DNA from 2 places in the Rahnella sp. GSA61A genome. Region 1 is predicted to be linked to the other one. Evidence: predicted binding sites of a transcription regulator. Region 1 holds the regulator's gene; the other holds the start of a gene.

Region 1 (7,732 bases):
CACCGGCACCGCGTAACCCGACCGCTTCCAGTTTCATGGTCACCGTACTGCGCAGTAATTCTTCCGGTAATTTGCTGTGTTCACGCAGCGGGAACGCCACATTTTCGAACACAGTCAGGTCAGTAAACAATGCACCGGACTGAAACAACATACTCATTTTCTTGCGCGATTCGTACAATTTGCGACGGGACAACGTCGGAATGTTATCGCCGTCGAACCAGATTTCGCCGCTGTCGGGCGCAAGTTGTCCGCCAATCAGACGCAGCAAGGTGGTTTTACCGATCCCCGAAGGTCCCATGATTGCAGTGACTTTGCCACGCGGCACGGTCATATTTATCTCTTCGAAAATGGGACGATCGCCGCGCACAAAACTCATGCCTTTGATCTCAACCAGATTCGATTCGCTTTGACTCATTCAGTTTTTCCCTTCGGAATGCTTTCGCTAAGAATACGTCTGACACGCACAAGGTATCGTATAACTTTGGTATTTTTACAAAAACTTACCCCGGTTTCGTTACCAAAGTTGCCATCGATTTACTTTTCTGCCACAGACGGTCAAAATCAACGAATTACCATTTTAAAATAAAAGCCTTCATCGTCTAACATACAGGAACCCGCAGGCGTCATTTTCAGACAAAATGTCGCCTTAGCTCATGTTGACGAAGGAATCGCCTGCCCGCCAGGGCAACGAACCTCGCATTATACCCAATAAAGGATGTTTCATGCTTCTCGCTATCGTACTGATGATTGTCGGCTTGTTACTGTTAGTTTACGCCGCTGATCGTCTGGTGTACGGAGCCGCAGTGCTGGCACGCTCGATGGGCATCTCCCCGCTGGTGATTGGTATGACTGTCGTCGGCGTCGGAATATCCCTTCCTGAACTGGTGGTTTCCACCACCGCCGCCATCAACGATCAGATGGATTTGGCCGTCGGAAACGCAATTGGTTCGAATATCATTAATATTCTTCTGATTTTGGGCGGTGCCGCCCTGATTCATCCACTTTCCGTTCGTTCTGATATATTACGCCGCGAGCTCCCATTATTGTTACTGGTCACCGCACTGTGTGGTTTTCTGTTAAGCGACGGCGAACTCAGCCGGTTTGATGGTGTTTTGCTACTGGCCAGCGCAGGCGTGTTCATAATGCTGATGATAAAAATCGCCCGGGCCGCCGAAAAAGAGGGGCTGGATACGCTGACCTACGAGCAAATGTCCGAACTTCCGCAAGACAGTAGCAATACGGTCGCATTTTTGTGGCTGGCACTGGGCTTTATCATCATGCCGCTGGCGTCGGGCATGATCGTTGATAACAGCACTGTCATCGCGCGTTATCTGGGTGTCAGTGAACTGGTGATTGGCCTGACGGTGATTGCTATCGGTACCAGTCTGCCAGAACTGGCGACCTTTATCGCCGGCGCTATCAAAGGCGAAGATGACATCGCGCTGGGTAATATTATCGGCGCAAACATTTTTAATACCTGCCTGGTGCTGGGATTACCCGCGCTGGTAGCACCAGGTTCGTTCAACCCAGACGCGTTTCATCGCGATTATTGGGTCATGCTGGCGGTCAGCGTGGTGCTTTCCGGACTATGCCTGATGCGTAAACACCGTATCGGACATTTAGCCGGTGCATTACTGCTGTGTGGATTTATCGCTTATATGGCCGTGCTGTTTCTATTACCGGACAGCATTGCCTTCTGAACTCTGTCAGGAACCCACTATGGCTAACGATACCTTCGCCCCCGGTTTTGATTTTCAGGCCGTCGGACATGATGTGCTGAAAACAGAACGTGAAGGACTTGAGCAGTTAGATCAATACATTAACGGTGATTTTACCCGCGCCTGCGAAAAAATCTTCGCCTGCAATGGCAAAGTCGTCGTCATGGGCATGGGCAAATCTGGTCATATCGGCCGTAAGATGGCCGCCACCTTTGCCAGTACGGGCACACCGGCATTCTTTGTGCATCCCGGCGAAGCCAGCCACGGTGATCTGGGCATGGTATCGAAGCAGGATGTCGTCATTCTGATTTCCAACTCCGGCGAAGCCCATGAAATTCTGGGGCTGATACCGGTACTCAAACGCCTGAGCATTACGCTTATCTGCATGACGTCTAACCCCGAAAGCACGATGGGGAAAGCGGCAGATGTTCACCTTTGTGTAAAAGTGCCCAAAGAAGCCTGCCCGCTGGGTCTGGCACCGACCAGCAGCACCACGGCAGTGCTGGTGATGGGCGATGCACTGGCCGTCGCACTGCTTGAAGCACGCGGCTTCACACCGGAAGATTTCGCCCTGTCACACCCTGGCGGAGCACTGGGTCGCAAGCTGTTACTGCGCGTCAGCGATATCATGCACACCGGGGATGAAATTCCGCACGTCAGCCGTGAAGCTTCGTTGCGGGATGCGTTGCTGGAAATCACCCGAAAAAATCTGGGCATGACGGTTATCTGCAACGATTTGATGAAAATCGAAGGGATCTTTACCGATGGGGATTTACGACGCATCTTTGATATGGGCGTCAACATCAATACGGCATCGATTGCGGATGTGATGACGACAGGCGGTATCCGCGTGCGTCCTTCACTGCTGGCGGTTGATGCGCTGAATTTAATGCAGGACAAACACATCACTTGCGTGATGGTTGCTGATGGTGACCAGTTGCTGGGTGTGTTACATATGCACGATATGCTGCGCGCTGGCGTAGTTTAATTGAGGAATTCCCTGAATGAGTAATAGCGCAGCCCTGGTGGAAACCTGCTACGGTCCGGTCAGTGCGCAAGTGCTTGAACGGGCAAAAGCAATCCGTCTGCTGATTTGCGATGTCGATGGCGTTATGTCTGATGGCCTGATCTATATGGGAAATCAGGGAGAAGAGCTGAAAAGTTTCAACGTTCGCGACGGTTACGGTATCCGCTGCCTGCTGACATCCGATATCGAAGTCGCGATTATTACAGGCCGCAATGCGAAATTACTGGAAGATCGCGCTAAAACTCTGGGCATACGCCACTTGTATCAGGGGCAATCTGATAAGCTTTTGGCCTTCCGCGAACTGTTAGATACACTGTCTCTGCGGGCCGAAGAAGTGGCGTACATTGGTGATGACCTGATTGACTGGCCGGTGATGGCCGAAGTGGGTCTCTCTGTCGCGGTTCAGGATGCACATCCTGTTCTGTTACCGAAAGCGCATTATGTTACCCGTATCGCGGGTGGACGTGGTGCAGTACGCGAACTGTGTGATTTGATTCTGCTGGCGCAGGGTAAGCTGGAGGACGCCAAAGGGCTGTCGATATGAGTAAAGCAAAACTTTGGATTATTCTGGCGCTGACTGCCATCGTTCTGGTGCTGATTGGCTGGTCATTATCTGACAACAGCGATGATGTTCCGCAAGCGGTCAATGATCAGGATCCGACTTACCAGACGTCCCACACCGTTACGATGGTGTATGACCCGATGGGCAGCCTGACGTATAAACTGGTTTCAGACCAGGTAAAATATTACACCGCTGATCAGGTGTCATGGTTTACCAATCCAGTCGCGACCATGTATGACAAGAACAAAGTAGCCACCTGGGTATTGCGTTCTGATAAAGCGAAACTGACTCAGGATAAAATGCTCTATCTTTATGGGCATGTGCAGGCAGACAGCCTGACACCTGAGACATCACAGCTGCAAAGAATCAAAACGGACAATGCACGGGTTAACCTGACGACACAGGACGTTGCCTCAGACGATGAAGTGACGTTGTATGGTACAGGTTTTACATCTAACGGCATGAAAATGCGTGGTAATCTGCGTGACAAAACAGCAGAGCTGATCGAAAAGGTAACGACCTCTTATGAAATTCAAAGCAAAAAATAAAATCCGTGATCTCCTGATCGTCAGCTCATTGTTAGCCGTCAGCGTTCCGGCATTTGCCTTAAAAGACGATACAACGAAACCGATCACCATTGATTCAGCAAACCAGGCGCTCGACGTCAATACCAATACCGCGACCTTTACCGGCAATGTGGTCGTCAATCAGGGTACGATCCAGGTTAAAGCCGACAAAGTGGTCGTCATCCGCCCGCAGGGGGTTTCCGGTAAAGAAGTGGTAGAAGGTTACGGCAACCCGGTGACGTTCTACCAGATGCAGGATAACGGTAAGCCGATTAAAGGCCATGCACAGAAAGTCCGCTACGAAGTGGAAAATGACCTCGTCACGCTGACCGGCAACGCTTACCTTGAGCAACTGGACAGCAATGTGAAAGGCGACCGTATTACCTATCTGGTACAGAAACAGCAAATGGAAGCCTTTAGTGATAAAGGTAACCGTGTGACGACCGTTCTGGTACCTTCGCAGCTGCAACAAAAAACGCCTGCAGCGGGCGGCCAGCCGACCAAAAAGAGTAACTGATATTTTATGGCTAAATTAATCGCAGAGAATCTGGCAAAGGCATACAAAGGCCGTAAGGTCGTTGAAGATGTCAGTCTGATGGTCAACTCGGGTGAAATCGTCGGGTTATTAGGGCCAAACGGTGCGGGTAAAACCACCACCTTTTACATGGTCGTGGGCATCGTCCAGCGCGATGCGGGCCGCATTATCGTTGATGATGAAGACATCAGCCTGCTGCCGCTGCATACCCGCGCCCGTCGCGGTATTGGCTATCTTCCGCAGGAAGCCTCCATTTTCCGTCGTCTGAGCGTATTTGATAACCTGATGGCGGTGCTGCAGATCCGTGACGATCTGACCAAAGAACAGCGTAATGACCGCGCTAATGAATTAATGGAAGAGTTCCATATTTCTCATTTGCGCGATAACCTCGGTCAGTCACTGTCTGGTGGTGAACGCCGTCGTGTTGAAATTGCCCGTGCACTGGCAGCGAACCCTAAATTCATCCTGCTGGATGAACCGTTCGCCGGGGTTGACCCGATTTCCGTTATCGACATCAAAAAAATCATTGAGCATTTACGTGACAGCGGCCTCGGCGTACTGATCACTGACCATAACGTTCGCGAAACACTCGACGTTTGTGAACGCGCGTATATCGTCAGTCAGGGGAAATTGATCGCCCACGGCACGCCAGCCGACATTCTTGCTGATGAACAAGTTAAACGTGTTTATCTTGGTGAAGAATTCCGTCTGTGATCTGTGCCGCCGGAACCGTGCCTGTTTCAACCTACACTGAAACAGGCCGTCTCTGACAGAAGTGTTGCCGTTTTCACTCATCAACGGAATTAAGCCAAGATATGAAGCAAGGTTTGCAACTCAGACTCAGCCAACAACTGGCAATGACTCCTCAGTTACAACAGGCCATCCGCTTGTTGCAACTATCCACGCTTGAGCTCCAGCAGGAGATCCAACTCGCGCTGGAGAGCAACCCTCTGTTGGAACAAACCGACCTTCATGAAGAAATCGACTCGGTAGAAACCACCGACAGCGAAGGGTTAGACACCCGCGAGGCACTCGAGCAGAAAGACATGCCGGAAGAGTTGCCGCTGGACGCCACCTGGGATGAGATTTACACCGCAGGCACGCCGTCAGGCACCGGCAATGATTACAGCGACGATGAGCTACCGATTTACCAGGGCGAAACCACGCAGACACTTCAGGATTACCTGATGTGGCAGGTCGAGCTGACGCCGTTCTCTGATACCGATGCCGCGATTGCCACCTCAATCGTCGATGCAGTGGATGACACCGGTTACCTGACCGTCTCCCTTGACGACATTCTCGAAAGCGTCGGTGATGAAAATGTCACCATGGACGAAGTCGAAGCCGTACTTAAGCGCGTTCAGCGTTTTGATCCGGTGGGTGTGGCCGCCCGTGACCTGCGCGACTGCCTGCTGATCCAGCTTTCTCAATATGCGACTGACACGCCTTTCATCACTGAAGCCCGTCTTATCATCAGCGAACATCTCGATTTGCTGGCGAACCATGATTTCCGCGCACTTATGCGATCAACCCGGTTAAAAGAAGATACACTGAAAGGAGCGATGCTCCTGATCCAGTCTCTTGATCCGCGTCCGGGCCAGTCTATCAACACCGGCGAATCCGAATACGTGATCCCGGATGTGCTGGTGCGTAAAGTGTCAGGTGTCTGGGCGGTAGAACTCAATTCCGACAGCATTCCGCGTCTGAAGATTAACCAGCAGTACGCCGCGATGGGGAATTCCGCACGCAGCGACAGCGACGGGCAATTTATCCGCAGCAATCTGCAGGAAGCCAAGTGGTTAATCAAAAGCCTGGAAAGCCGTAACGACACGCTGTTGAAAGTGACGCGCTGCATCGTTGAGCAGCAGCAGGCGTTCTTTGAACTGGGTGAAGAATTTATGAAACCTATGGTGCTGGCAGATATTGCCAGTGCCGTGGAAATGCACGAATCGACGATTTCACGTGTGACGACGCAGAAGTTCCTGCACAGCCCGCGTGGCATTTTCGAACTGAAGTATTTCTTCTCCAGCCATGTCAGTACAGACAGCGGTGGCGAGGCATCGTCAACCGCGATCCGGGCGCTGGTGAAGAAATTAATCGCAGCGGAGAATCCTGTAAAACCGCTCAGTGACAGTAAGTTAGCGACCCTGCTTTCCGATCAGGGAATTATGGTTGCGCGTCGGACTGTCGCCAAATACCGAGAGTCTTTGTCCATCCCGCCCTCAAACCAACGTAAACAGTTAGTTTGACCTCAACAGAGAAGGAAGACATTATGCAGCTCAACATTACCGGACATCACATTGAGATCACGGATCCCCTGAGAGAATTCATCACGTCGAAGCTGGCTAAGCTTGAGCAGTATTTCGACAGGATTAATCAGGTGTATGTGGTGTTGAGCGTGGAAAAGGTGCAGAAAGTAGCGGAAGCCACTTTGCATGTGAACGGAGGCGAATTACATGCCACCTCGGAACATCAGGATATGTACGCAGCGATTGACGGACTGGTTGATAAACTGGCCCGACAGTTGAATAAACATAAAGACAAACTGAAACAGCACTGACATTCATGTAGCCAACCCTGTGCTACAAACCTTCGGGCATCGGCTTGTGACCTTCGGGAAACGAGCCGATATAGCTTTAAGGGTGAAACAGCGCAAAAGTGAAAGATGACATGATTAACGATACTGCAATGCAATTAACGTCGGTGCTTAATGCCGAATGCACCAAAAGCGGCGTTCATTGCGCCAGCAAAAAACGCGCACTGGAAATCATCAGTGAGCTGGCCGCCAAACAATTAAATTTGTCGCCGCAGGTGATTTTTGACGCCATTTTGACCCGTGAACGTATGGGGAGCACCGGGATCGGTGCCGGGATCGCCATCCCGCACGGTAAGCTGGAAGAAGACACTTTACGTGCCGTCGGCGTATTCATTCAGCTTGAACAACCGATTGCTTTTGACGCCATCGATAATCAGCCGGTAGATTTGCTTTTTGCCTTGCTGGTACCGGCAGATCAATGTAAAACCCATTTACATACATTATCTTTAGTCGCTAAGAAATTAGCTGATAAAACAGTGTGTCGCCGTCTGCGTGGCGCGCAAAGTGACGAAGAACTGTTCCAGATAATGACTGAAAACGAATAAATTGCTGATTCCCGGTACAGTGCCGGGAAAATGAATTCTGCACACTGAATGCCAGGGGAGTGACACCATGGTGCTGATGATTGTCAGCGGCCGTTCCGGTTCCGGGAAGTCGGTTGCCCTACGGGCACTAGAAGACATGGGTTTTTACTGCGTGGATAACCTGCCGGTGGTGTTATTGCCGCA
Region 2 (7,732 bases), on a different contig from region 1:
TGTCGCGTACGAAGCCTGGGAAGAAGAAGATCAAAAACGCCGCGATGCGATTGCCGCAGAGCGTAAACATGAACATCAGAACAGCTCAACACAACAGGCCAGTCAATGAACACGGTAATCCTCGATTTACAAATTGCCTGCGAAGATGCAGCAGGTTTACCGTCAGAAAATGATTTCCAGACCTGGCTTGAAGCGGTTCTTCCTCAGTTTCAGGAAGAATCAGAAGTCACAATCCGTCTGGTCGATATCCCTGAAAGTCATGAACTTAATATGACTTATCGTGGGATGGATAAACCGACCAACGTGTTATCCTTTCCGTTCGAAGCACCTCCTGGTATGGAGATGCCGCTGCTTGGCGACCTGATTATTTGTCGCCAGGTTGTGGAGAAAGAAGCAAAAGAGCAGGACAAAGAACTTCTGGCTCACTGGGCGCATATGGTCATTCACGGCAGTTTGCATTTGCTGGGCTATGACCATATCGTTGACGAAGAAGCCGAAGAAATGGAATCGATTGAAACTGAAATCATGCAGGGTCTGGGGTATCCGGACCCGTATATTTCAGAGAAAGAAGATAACTAAGCCTCACAGTAAACTCGCGTAATGCCTGCCTGATAACGTGTTCATCCGCAGGCGTTTCGCATAATTTTCACTAACTACGAGTAAAAAAAACCAAACGCCATGAGCGATGACCATTCACAAAATAGTGACAGCCCCAGTCCCAAGAAGGGCTTCTTTTCCCTTATCCTTAGCCAGCTTTTTCACGGTGAACCTAAAAACCGTGGCGATTTGGTTGAGCTGATCCGTGATTCAGAACAAAACGATCTGATCGACCCCGATACCCGTGACATGCTGGAAGGCGTGATGGATATCGCCGAGCAGCGCGTCCGGGACATCATGATCCCACGTTCACAAATGATCACGCTAAAACGCAACCAGCCGCTGGAAGAGTGCCTCGATGTCATTATTGAATCTGCACACTCACGCTTCCCGGTGATCAGCGAAGATAAGGATCACATTGAAGGCATCCTGATGGCCAAAGACCTGCTGCCGTTTATGCGCACAGAGTCTGAGCCATTCAGCATAGATAAAGTGCTGAGAACCGCGGTCGTTGTCCCTGAAAGCAAACGCGTAGACCGCATGCTGAAGGAATTCCGCTCACAGCGTTACCACATGGCGATTGTCGTTGATGAATTCGGCGGCGTTTCAGGTCTGGTAACCATCGAAGATATTCTCGAACTGATCGTCGGCGAAATCGATGATGAGTACGATGAAGCAGAAGATCTGGATATCCGCCAGCTCAGCCGCCATACCTACACCGTCCGCGCACTGGCACCGATCGAAGATTTTAATGAAGTGTTCCGGACCCATTACAGTGACGACGAAGTCGATACGATTGGTGGTCTGGTCATGCAGTCATTCGGCCATTTACCGGCGCGTGGTGAAAGCATTGAAATTGACGGTTACCTGTTCAAGGTTGCGATGGCTGACAGCCGTCGTATCATTCAGGTTCATGTAAAAATACCGGACGACGCGCCGCAACCGATACTGGAAGAATAATTACTTCATGGCAATTGCCTCTTTATATCAACGCCAGCGGGTTCGCGCCCTGCTGGCGCTCTTTTTCGGTGCCTGTGGCACGCTGTCATTTTCCCCTTATGACTTCTGGCCTGCGGCGATCATTTCGCTGTGCGGTCTGCTGGCATTAACGCTCGATCGTCGTCCGGCTCAGGCCGCGCTCATCGGCTTTTTCTGGGGAATGGGTCTTTTTGGCAGCGGCGTAAACTGGGTTTATGTCAGCATCGCCACGTTTGGCGGCATGCCGGAAGCGATCAACCTTTTCCTGGTGGTCTTGCTGGCAGCGTATTTATCGCTGTACACGATGTTGTTTGCCGGCTTGTTCAGCAAACTGTGGCCGAAAACCACCTGGCCGAAACTGGCACTTGGCGCGCCCGCCTTGTGGCAAGTTACTGAATTCCTGCGCGGCTGGGTGCTGACCGGTTTCCCGTGGTTACAGTTCGGCTACAGCCAGATCGACGGTCCGCTGAAAGGCCTCGCGCCGATTACCGGCGTCGACGGCATCACGATTTTACTCACCTCGCTGAGCGGACTGATTGTGTACGCGATACATCAGCGTCGCGTCACACCGGGAATTATCGCTGTTGCCATGCTGTTGCTGCCATGGCCGCTGCGTTATATCCACTGGTATCAGGAACAGCCAGATAAAACGGTCGATGTGGCGCTGGTTCAGGGCAATATTCCACAGTCCATGAAATGGGATCCGAAAGCGCTGGAAAGTGCGCTGCAGACCTATCTCGATCTCAGCCGCCCGTACGTGGGTAAATCCAGCATGATCATCTGGCCGGAATCAGCAATTTCAGATATTGAATCCGATCAGCAGGGCTTCCTGAGCATGGTGGATAATATCTACCGCTCACACGGCACCCAGTTAATCACCGGCATTATCGATGCCCGTCGCAATGAAGAAGGCATGAAAGTGTATAACAGCGCCATCGTGCTCGGCGGTGAAAAGCCCTATCACTATCCTGACGAAAACCGCTTCAACAAACATCATCTGGTGCCTTTTGGAGAGTTCGTACCGCTGGAAGCCATTCTTCGCCCGCTGGCACCTTTCTTCGATTTGCCGATGTCCGGGCTGACCAGTGGTGATTACGTGCAGAAACCGTTGTTTGTCAGTGGCCTGAATCTGACCACGGCGATTTGTTACGAAGTCGTCTTCGGCGAACAGGTGCGCGACAATCTGCAACCGGATACTAATTTCCTGCTGACAATTTCAAACGATGCCTGGTTTGGTCATTCGATTGGCCCATGGCAACACTTCCAGATGGCACGTATGCGTTCGCTGGAACTGGGTCGCCCGTTGCTGCGCAGTACCAATAATGGCATTACCGCCGTCGTTGATGCTCAGGGCGATGTGACCCACGAAATTCCGCAGTTTACCCGTCAGGTGCTGAACGTGAAGGTCACACCGACAACGGGTATGACACCTTATGCCCGGGCTGGCTGGTGGCCGGTGTGGTTTGCTACGGCAGTCATGGCGGCAGTTGCGCTGTGGTTGGGTCGCCGTAAATCCTGAGTACAAGCGTTTTGTTTCTAAAACAGGCACCTCCGGGTGTCTGTTCTTTTTTGTAGCACCCCTTTTTAATCTCAATACCCCTCCCCTTTTACCTGCTGCCGATTGTTTCGACTGCGGCATTAAGCGCTGCCGATTTGCCCGCTTATGAAGTTAAATCAGGCCATTTGGCACGACTCTTGCTACATCTGATTGAAAGATATCTGATTAGTTACTTTTTATGACAGGATGCATCATTTTGGTACAAATAGGCTGCTCCTCATGCACTTTCCGGGTGCATAGCCGTTTGATTGCTTTGATTTGGTGCGTGTCTCGTCTCAAAAAAGAAACAATGTGGTTTCATAATATTCACATTCAGCTATTTTCTAGCTTCATATGACGAGGCATTAGTACTTTCTGATCCCTGAGTTTGGATCCCTAATGACAGCAAGGAGTTGGACATGCAATTGCGCAAATTGGCGTTATCAGTACTGTTGGCAAGCGTTACCGTGAGCAGCTTTGCTCACGCAGAAGAACTGACCGGCACCCTGAAAAAAATTAAAGACAATGGCGTTATCGTGGTGGGTCACCGTGAATCCTCAGTGCCATTCTCTTACTACAACAACGAACAAAAAGTTGTGGGTTATTCACAGGACTATTCTGACGCTATCGTTGACGCAGTGAAGAAAAAACTGAACCTGCCTGACCTGCAGGTCAAAATGATGCCAATCACTTCGCAGAACCGTATCCCGCTGCTGCAAAACGGCACCTACGATTTCGAATGTGGTTCAACCACCAACAACCTGGAACGTCAGCAACAAGCGGCCTTCTCTGACACCATCTTTGTGATCGGTACACGTCTGCTGGTGAAAAAAGGTTCGGAGATTAAAGATTTCACTGACCTTAAAGGCAAAACTGTTGTTGTAACCTCCGGTACGACTTCCGAAGTTCTGCTGAACAAGCTGAACGAAGAGAAAAAACTGGATCTGCGCATCATCAGTGCCAAAGACCACGGTGACTCCTTCCGTACGCTGGAAACTGGCCGCGCAGTGGCCTTCATGATGGATGACGCCTTGCTGGCCGGTGAACGTGCGAAAGCCAAGAAACCAGACAACTGGGAAATTGTCGGCACGCCGCAATCCAAAGAAGCTTATGGCTGCATGATGCGTAAAGACGATGCTGAGTTTAAAAAACTGGTTGATGACACCATCGTGCAGGCACAAACCTCCGGTGAAGCAGGCAAATGGTTTGAAACCTGGTTCAAAAAACCAATTCCTCCGAAAAACCTGAATATGAACTTTGAGCTGTCCGATGACATGAAAGCTCTGTTCAAAGCGCCAAACGATAAGGCGCTGTAAGTCATACCAAATGGACGGGTATAACCAAGAGAAGAGTGAAAAGTGACTAAAATACAAGGTTGGACCACCAACCTGTGATGATACAGATGCGGGGTGGTCGTTCCCCACCCCGCATTCTTTCCCATTCACTTTAGGCGGATTGCGTCATCACTCAGATGGGTAAGCCTTTACCCGCTTTACGGAGTTTTTATGTCAATAGATTGGAACTGGGGCATTTTTCTGCAACAAGCCCCCTTCGGTAACACAACTTATCTGGGCTGGATTTGGAATGGATTTCAGGTCACTGTCGCACTGTCAATTTGCGCATGGATAATCGCCTTCCTCATCGGTTCTCTGTTCGGTATTTTGCGTACCGTCCCCAACCGCATCCTTTCGGGTATTGGTACCTGTTACGTCGAATTATTCCGTAACGTGCCATTAATCGTGCAATTCTTCATTTGGTATCTGGTGGTCCCTGAACTGCTGCCTGAAAATATCGGCATGTGGTTTAAATCCGAACTAGCGCCTGACGTACAGTTCTTCACTTCCTCGGTAATTTGCCTCGGGTTGTTCACCGCCGCCCGTGTATGCGAACAGGTGCGTGCAGCCATCCAGTCCCTGCCAAGCGGACAACGCAATGCCGGACTGGCGATGGGCCTTACGCTGCCGCAAACTTACCGCTATGTGCTGTTGCCCAATGCTTACCGCGTGATCGTGCCGCCAATGACCTCTGAGATGGTTAACCTGGTGAAAAACTCCGCCATTGCCTCGACCATTGGTCTGGTTGATATGGCCGCACAAGCCGGTAAGCTGCTGGATTACTCCGCGCATGCCTATGAATCATTCACTGCAATCACCGTTGCTTATGTCCTTATCAATGCCGTCATCATGCTGCTGATGCATTTCGTAGAACGTAAAGTCCGCCTGCCGGGCAACATGGGAGGGAAATAAGCATGCATGAATTCGACTGGAGTTCTATTGGTCCCGGCCTGCCCTATCTGTGGCAAGGTATGGTCATTACGCTGAAGATTACGTCGCTGGCGATTGTGGTCGGTATTTTGTGGGGCACCCTGCTGGCGGTCATGCGCCTGTCAACGTTCAAACCGATCAGCTGGTTTGCCTCGGCTTACGTCAACCTTTTCCGCGCGGTTCCGCTGGTCATGGTGCTGTTGTGGTTCTATCTGATTGTGCCGGGCTTTCTGCAAAAAGTGCTCGGACTGTCACCTAAAACCGATATCCGCCTGATTTCTGCGATGGTCGCGTTTGCGTTATTTGAAGCGGCGTATTACTCGGAGATTATCCGCGCAGGGATTATCAGCATCGCACGCGGTCAGTCTTCTGCAGCGCTGGCGCTGGGTATGACGCAATGGCAATCCATGAAGCTGGTTATCCTGCCCCAGGCTTTCCGCGCGATGGTGCCGTTACTGCTGACGCAGGCGATCGTTTTGTTCCAGGATACTTCGCTGGTGTATGTTCTGGGCCTCGCGGACTTCTTCCGCAGCGCATCTAATATTGGTGACCGTGACGGTACGCTGGTTGAGATGGTGCTGTTTGCAGGACTTATTTACTTTGTTATCAGCCTTTGTGCTTCCTTGCTGGTGCGTTATTTGAAGAAAAGGACCGTTTCATGATTTCACTGAAGAATGTTTCTAAATGGTACGGGCACTTTCAGGTGCTTACCGATTGCAGCACCGAAGTTAAAAAAGGTGAAGTTGTGGTGGTTTGCGGGCCTTCAGGCTCAGGGAAATCGACGCTGATCAAAACCGTTAACGGACTCGAACCAGTTCAGAAAGGTGAGATCCTGGTCAACGGGACGCCGGTCAATGACAAGAAGACCAATCTGGCGCAACTGCGTGCAAAAGTGGGCATGGTTTTCCAGCATTTCGAACTGTTCCCGCACCTTTCCATCATCGATAACCTGACACTGGCGCAAGTCAAAGTTTTAAAACGTGATAAAGCGGCAGCGAAAGACAAAGGCCTGAAATTACTGGATCGTGTCGGTTTGTCCGCGCACGCCAATAAATTCCCCGGCCAGCTTTCCGGTGGTCAGCAACAGCGTGTGGCGATTGCCCGTGCATTGTGTATGGATCCGATCGCGATGTTGTTTGACGAACCGACGTCCGCTCTTGATCCGGAAATGATCAACGAAGTGCTCGACGTTATGGTTGAGCTGGCAAACGAAGGTATGACAATGATGGTGGTGACACACGAAATGGGCTTCGCCCGTAAAGTGGCCAACCGCGTGATTTTCATGGATGAAGGCAAAATTGTAGAAGATCGCAATAAAGACGATTTCTTCAATAATCCGGAATCCGATCGCGCCCGGGATTTCCTGGCGAAGATCCTGCACTGACCGGCACTGAAGAAAAGAAAGCACACCTGCCCCACTTCTCCGGGGCAGGTGTCTGACGCTTAAGGTTCAAACGGACGACGCGTAAACTCAGTGTTACCGCATTTCGGGCATTTACTCAGAATTTCCGGCGTATACACCGCTAAGTGAAAATGACAGTTTTCACACACCAGATTGCCCAGACCGACGACTTCTCCGCTGTGATAAATCCCGTGATGGCTGACATCTTTAAAAACCTCTTTCCATTCCAGCTGGGTTTTATCGGTCATATCGGCCAGCTCTTTCCACAAGCTTTCTTTAATGACCCGCATGAACACACTGTCCGTGCCGTCATCTTCTTCTGCCACGGCTTGCTGGTTTTCTTCATAGTTGCGGGCAAATTCGTGCAAATCGCGGCGTACCGCCGACGTTAACTGTTCAATCTGGATTTCCGTCAGCTTGCCCTCTTCCTGCAGTCTGACGCGGGCATCCTGTACCAGCGCGCTGATATCACGTTCACCGTGTTTTAACCGCTCGGTCAGTGATGTCACCAACTGACGGTAAGATTGCGTAATATTGCTCATATTTCCTCTCCTTGAACTGTCATAACCATTTTCACGGCGGGAACGCACTGCCTTTATTTTAGTCGTAAATCCCTGATCCGTTGCGCAGATTATCTCGCGCTGACTCGCAGATTATGAATATTGCGCCAGAAGCGGACAGAAATTCCCTTTAGCCTTCGCTGGGTGTTGTTGCTCCAACCGCTTATCAGCTATGCTATGCGGATCTTTTGATTAAAACTTTTTGAGCTACAGGCGTAGCTGTTTTCACTCACAGGACCACCGGCCGCCATGCAAGAGCAATACCGTCCAGAAGACATCGAGTCACACGTTCAGCTTCACTGGCAAGAGAAGCAAACCTTCAAAGTTACCGAACAGCCTGGCAAGGAGAAATATTACTGCCTCTCCATGTTGCCTTATCCATCAGGCCGTCTCC

Evidence for each region. Region 1 encodes sigma-54, which starts transcription at its own class of promoters, with help from an activator protein. Its sites were predicted from a motif close to GTTGGCACANNTTTCGCTNT; they were not measured.
Region 2: the regulator sigma-54 is predicted to act here: its motif matches at 3,258-3,277, upstream of LC431_RS02900 (amino acid ABC transporter substrate-binding protein).

What each region holds. Positions count from the first base shown of each region.
Region 1 covers NZ_JAHXYO010000014.1:74,859-82,590, forward strand. Annotated here, with positions in the region: gene mlaF (phospholipid ABC transporter ATP-binding protein MlaF) at 1-415, opposite strand, end outside; gene LC431_RS17560 (calcium/sodium antiporter) at 723-1,700, shown strand; gene kdsD (arabinose-5-phosphate isomerase KdsD) at 1,720-2,706, shown strand; gene kdsC (3-deoxy-manno-octulosonate-8-phosphatase KdsC) at 2,723-3,289, shown strand; gene lptC (LPS export ABC transporter periplasmic protein LptC) at 3,286-3,855, shown strand; gene lptA (lipopolysaccharide ABC transporter substrate-binding protein LptA) at 3,833-4,390, shown strand; gene lptB (LPS export ABC transporter ATP-binding protein) at 4,397-5,122, shown strand; gene rpoN (RNA polymerase factor sigma-54) at 5,224-6,657, shown strand; gene hpf (ribosome hibernation promoting factor) at 6,681-6,968, shown strand; gene ptsN (PTS IIA-like nitrogen regulatory protein PtsN) at 7,067-7,549, shown strand; gene rapZ (RNase adapter RapZ) at 7,617-7,732, shown strand, end outside.
Region 2 covers NZ_JAHXYO010000002.1:177,987-185,718, reverse strand. Annotated here, with positions in the region: gene LC431_RS02920 (PhoH family protein) at 1-109, shown strand, start outside; gene ybeY (rRNA maturation RNase YbeY) at 106-579, shown strand; gene corC (CNNM family magnesium/cobalt transport protein CorC) at 679-1,557, shown strand; gene lnt (apolipoprotein N-acyltransferase) at 1,565-3,094, shown strand; gene LC431_RS02900 (amino acid ABC transporter substrate-binding protein) at 3,532-4,428, shown strand; gene LC431_RS02895 (amino acid ABC transporter permease) at 4,618-5,358, shown strand; gene gltK (glutamate/aspartate ABC transporter permease GltK) at 5,361-6,038, shown strand; gene LC431_RS02885 (amino acid ABC transporter ATP-binding protein) at 6,035-6,760, shown strand; gene LC431_RS02880 (zinc ribbon-containing protein) at 6,820-7,320, opposite strand; gene leuS (leucine--tRNA ligase) at 7,588-7,732, shown strand, end outside.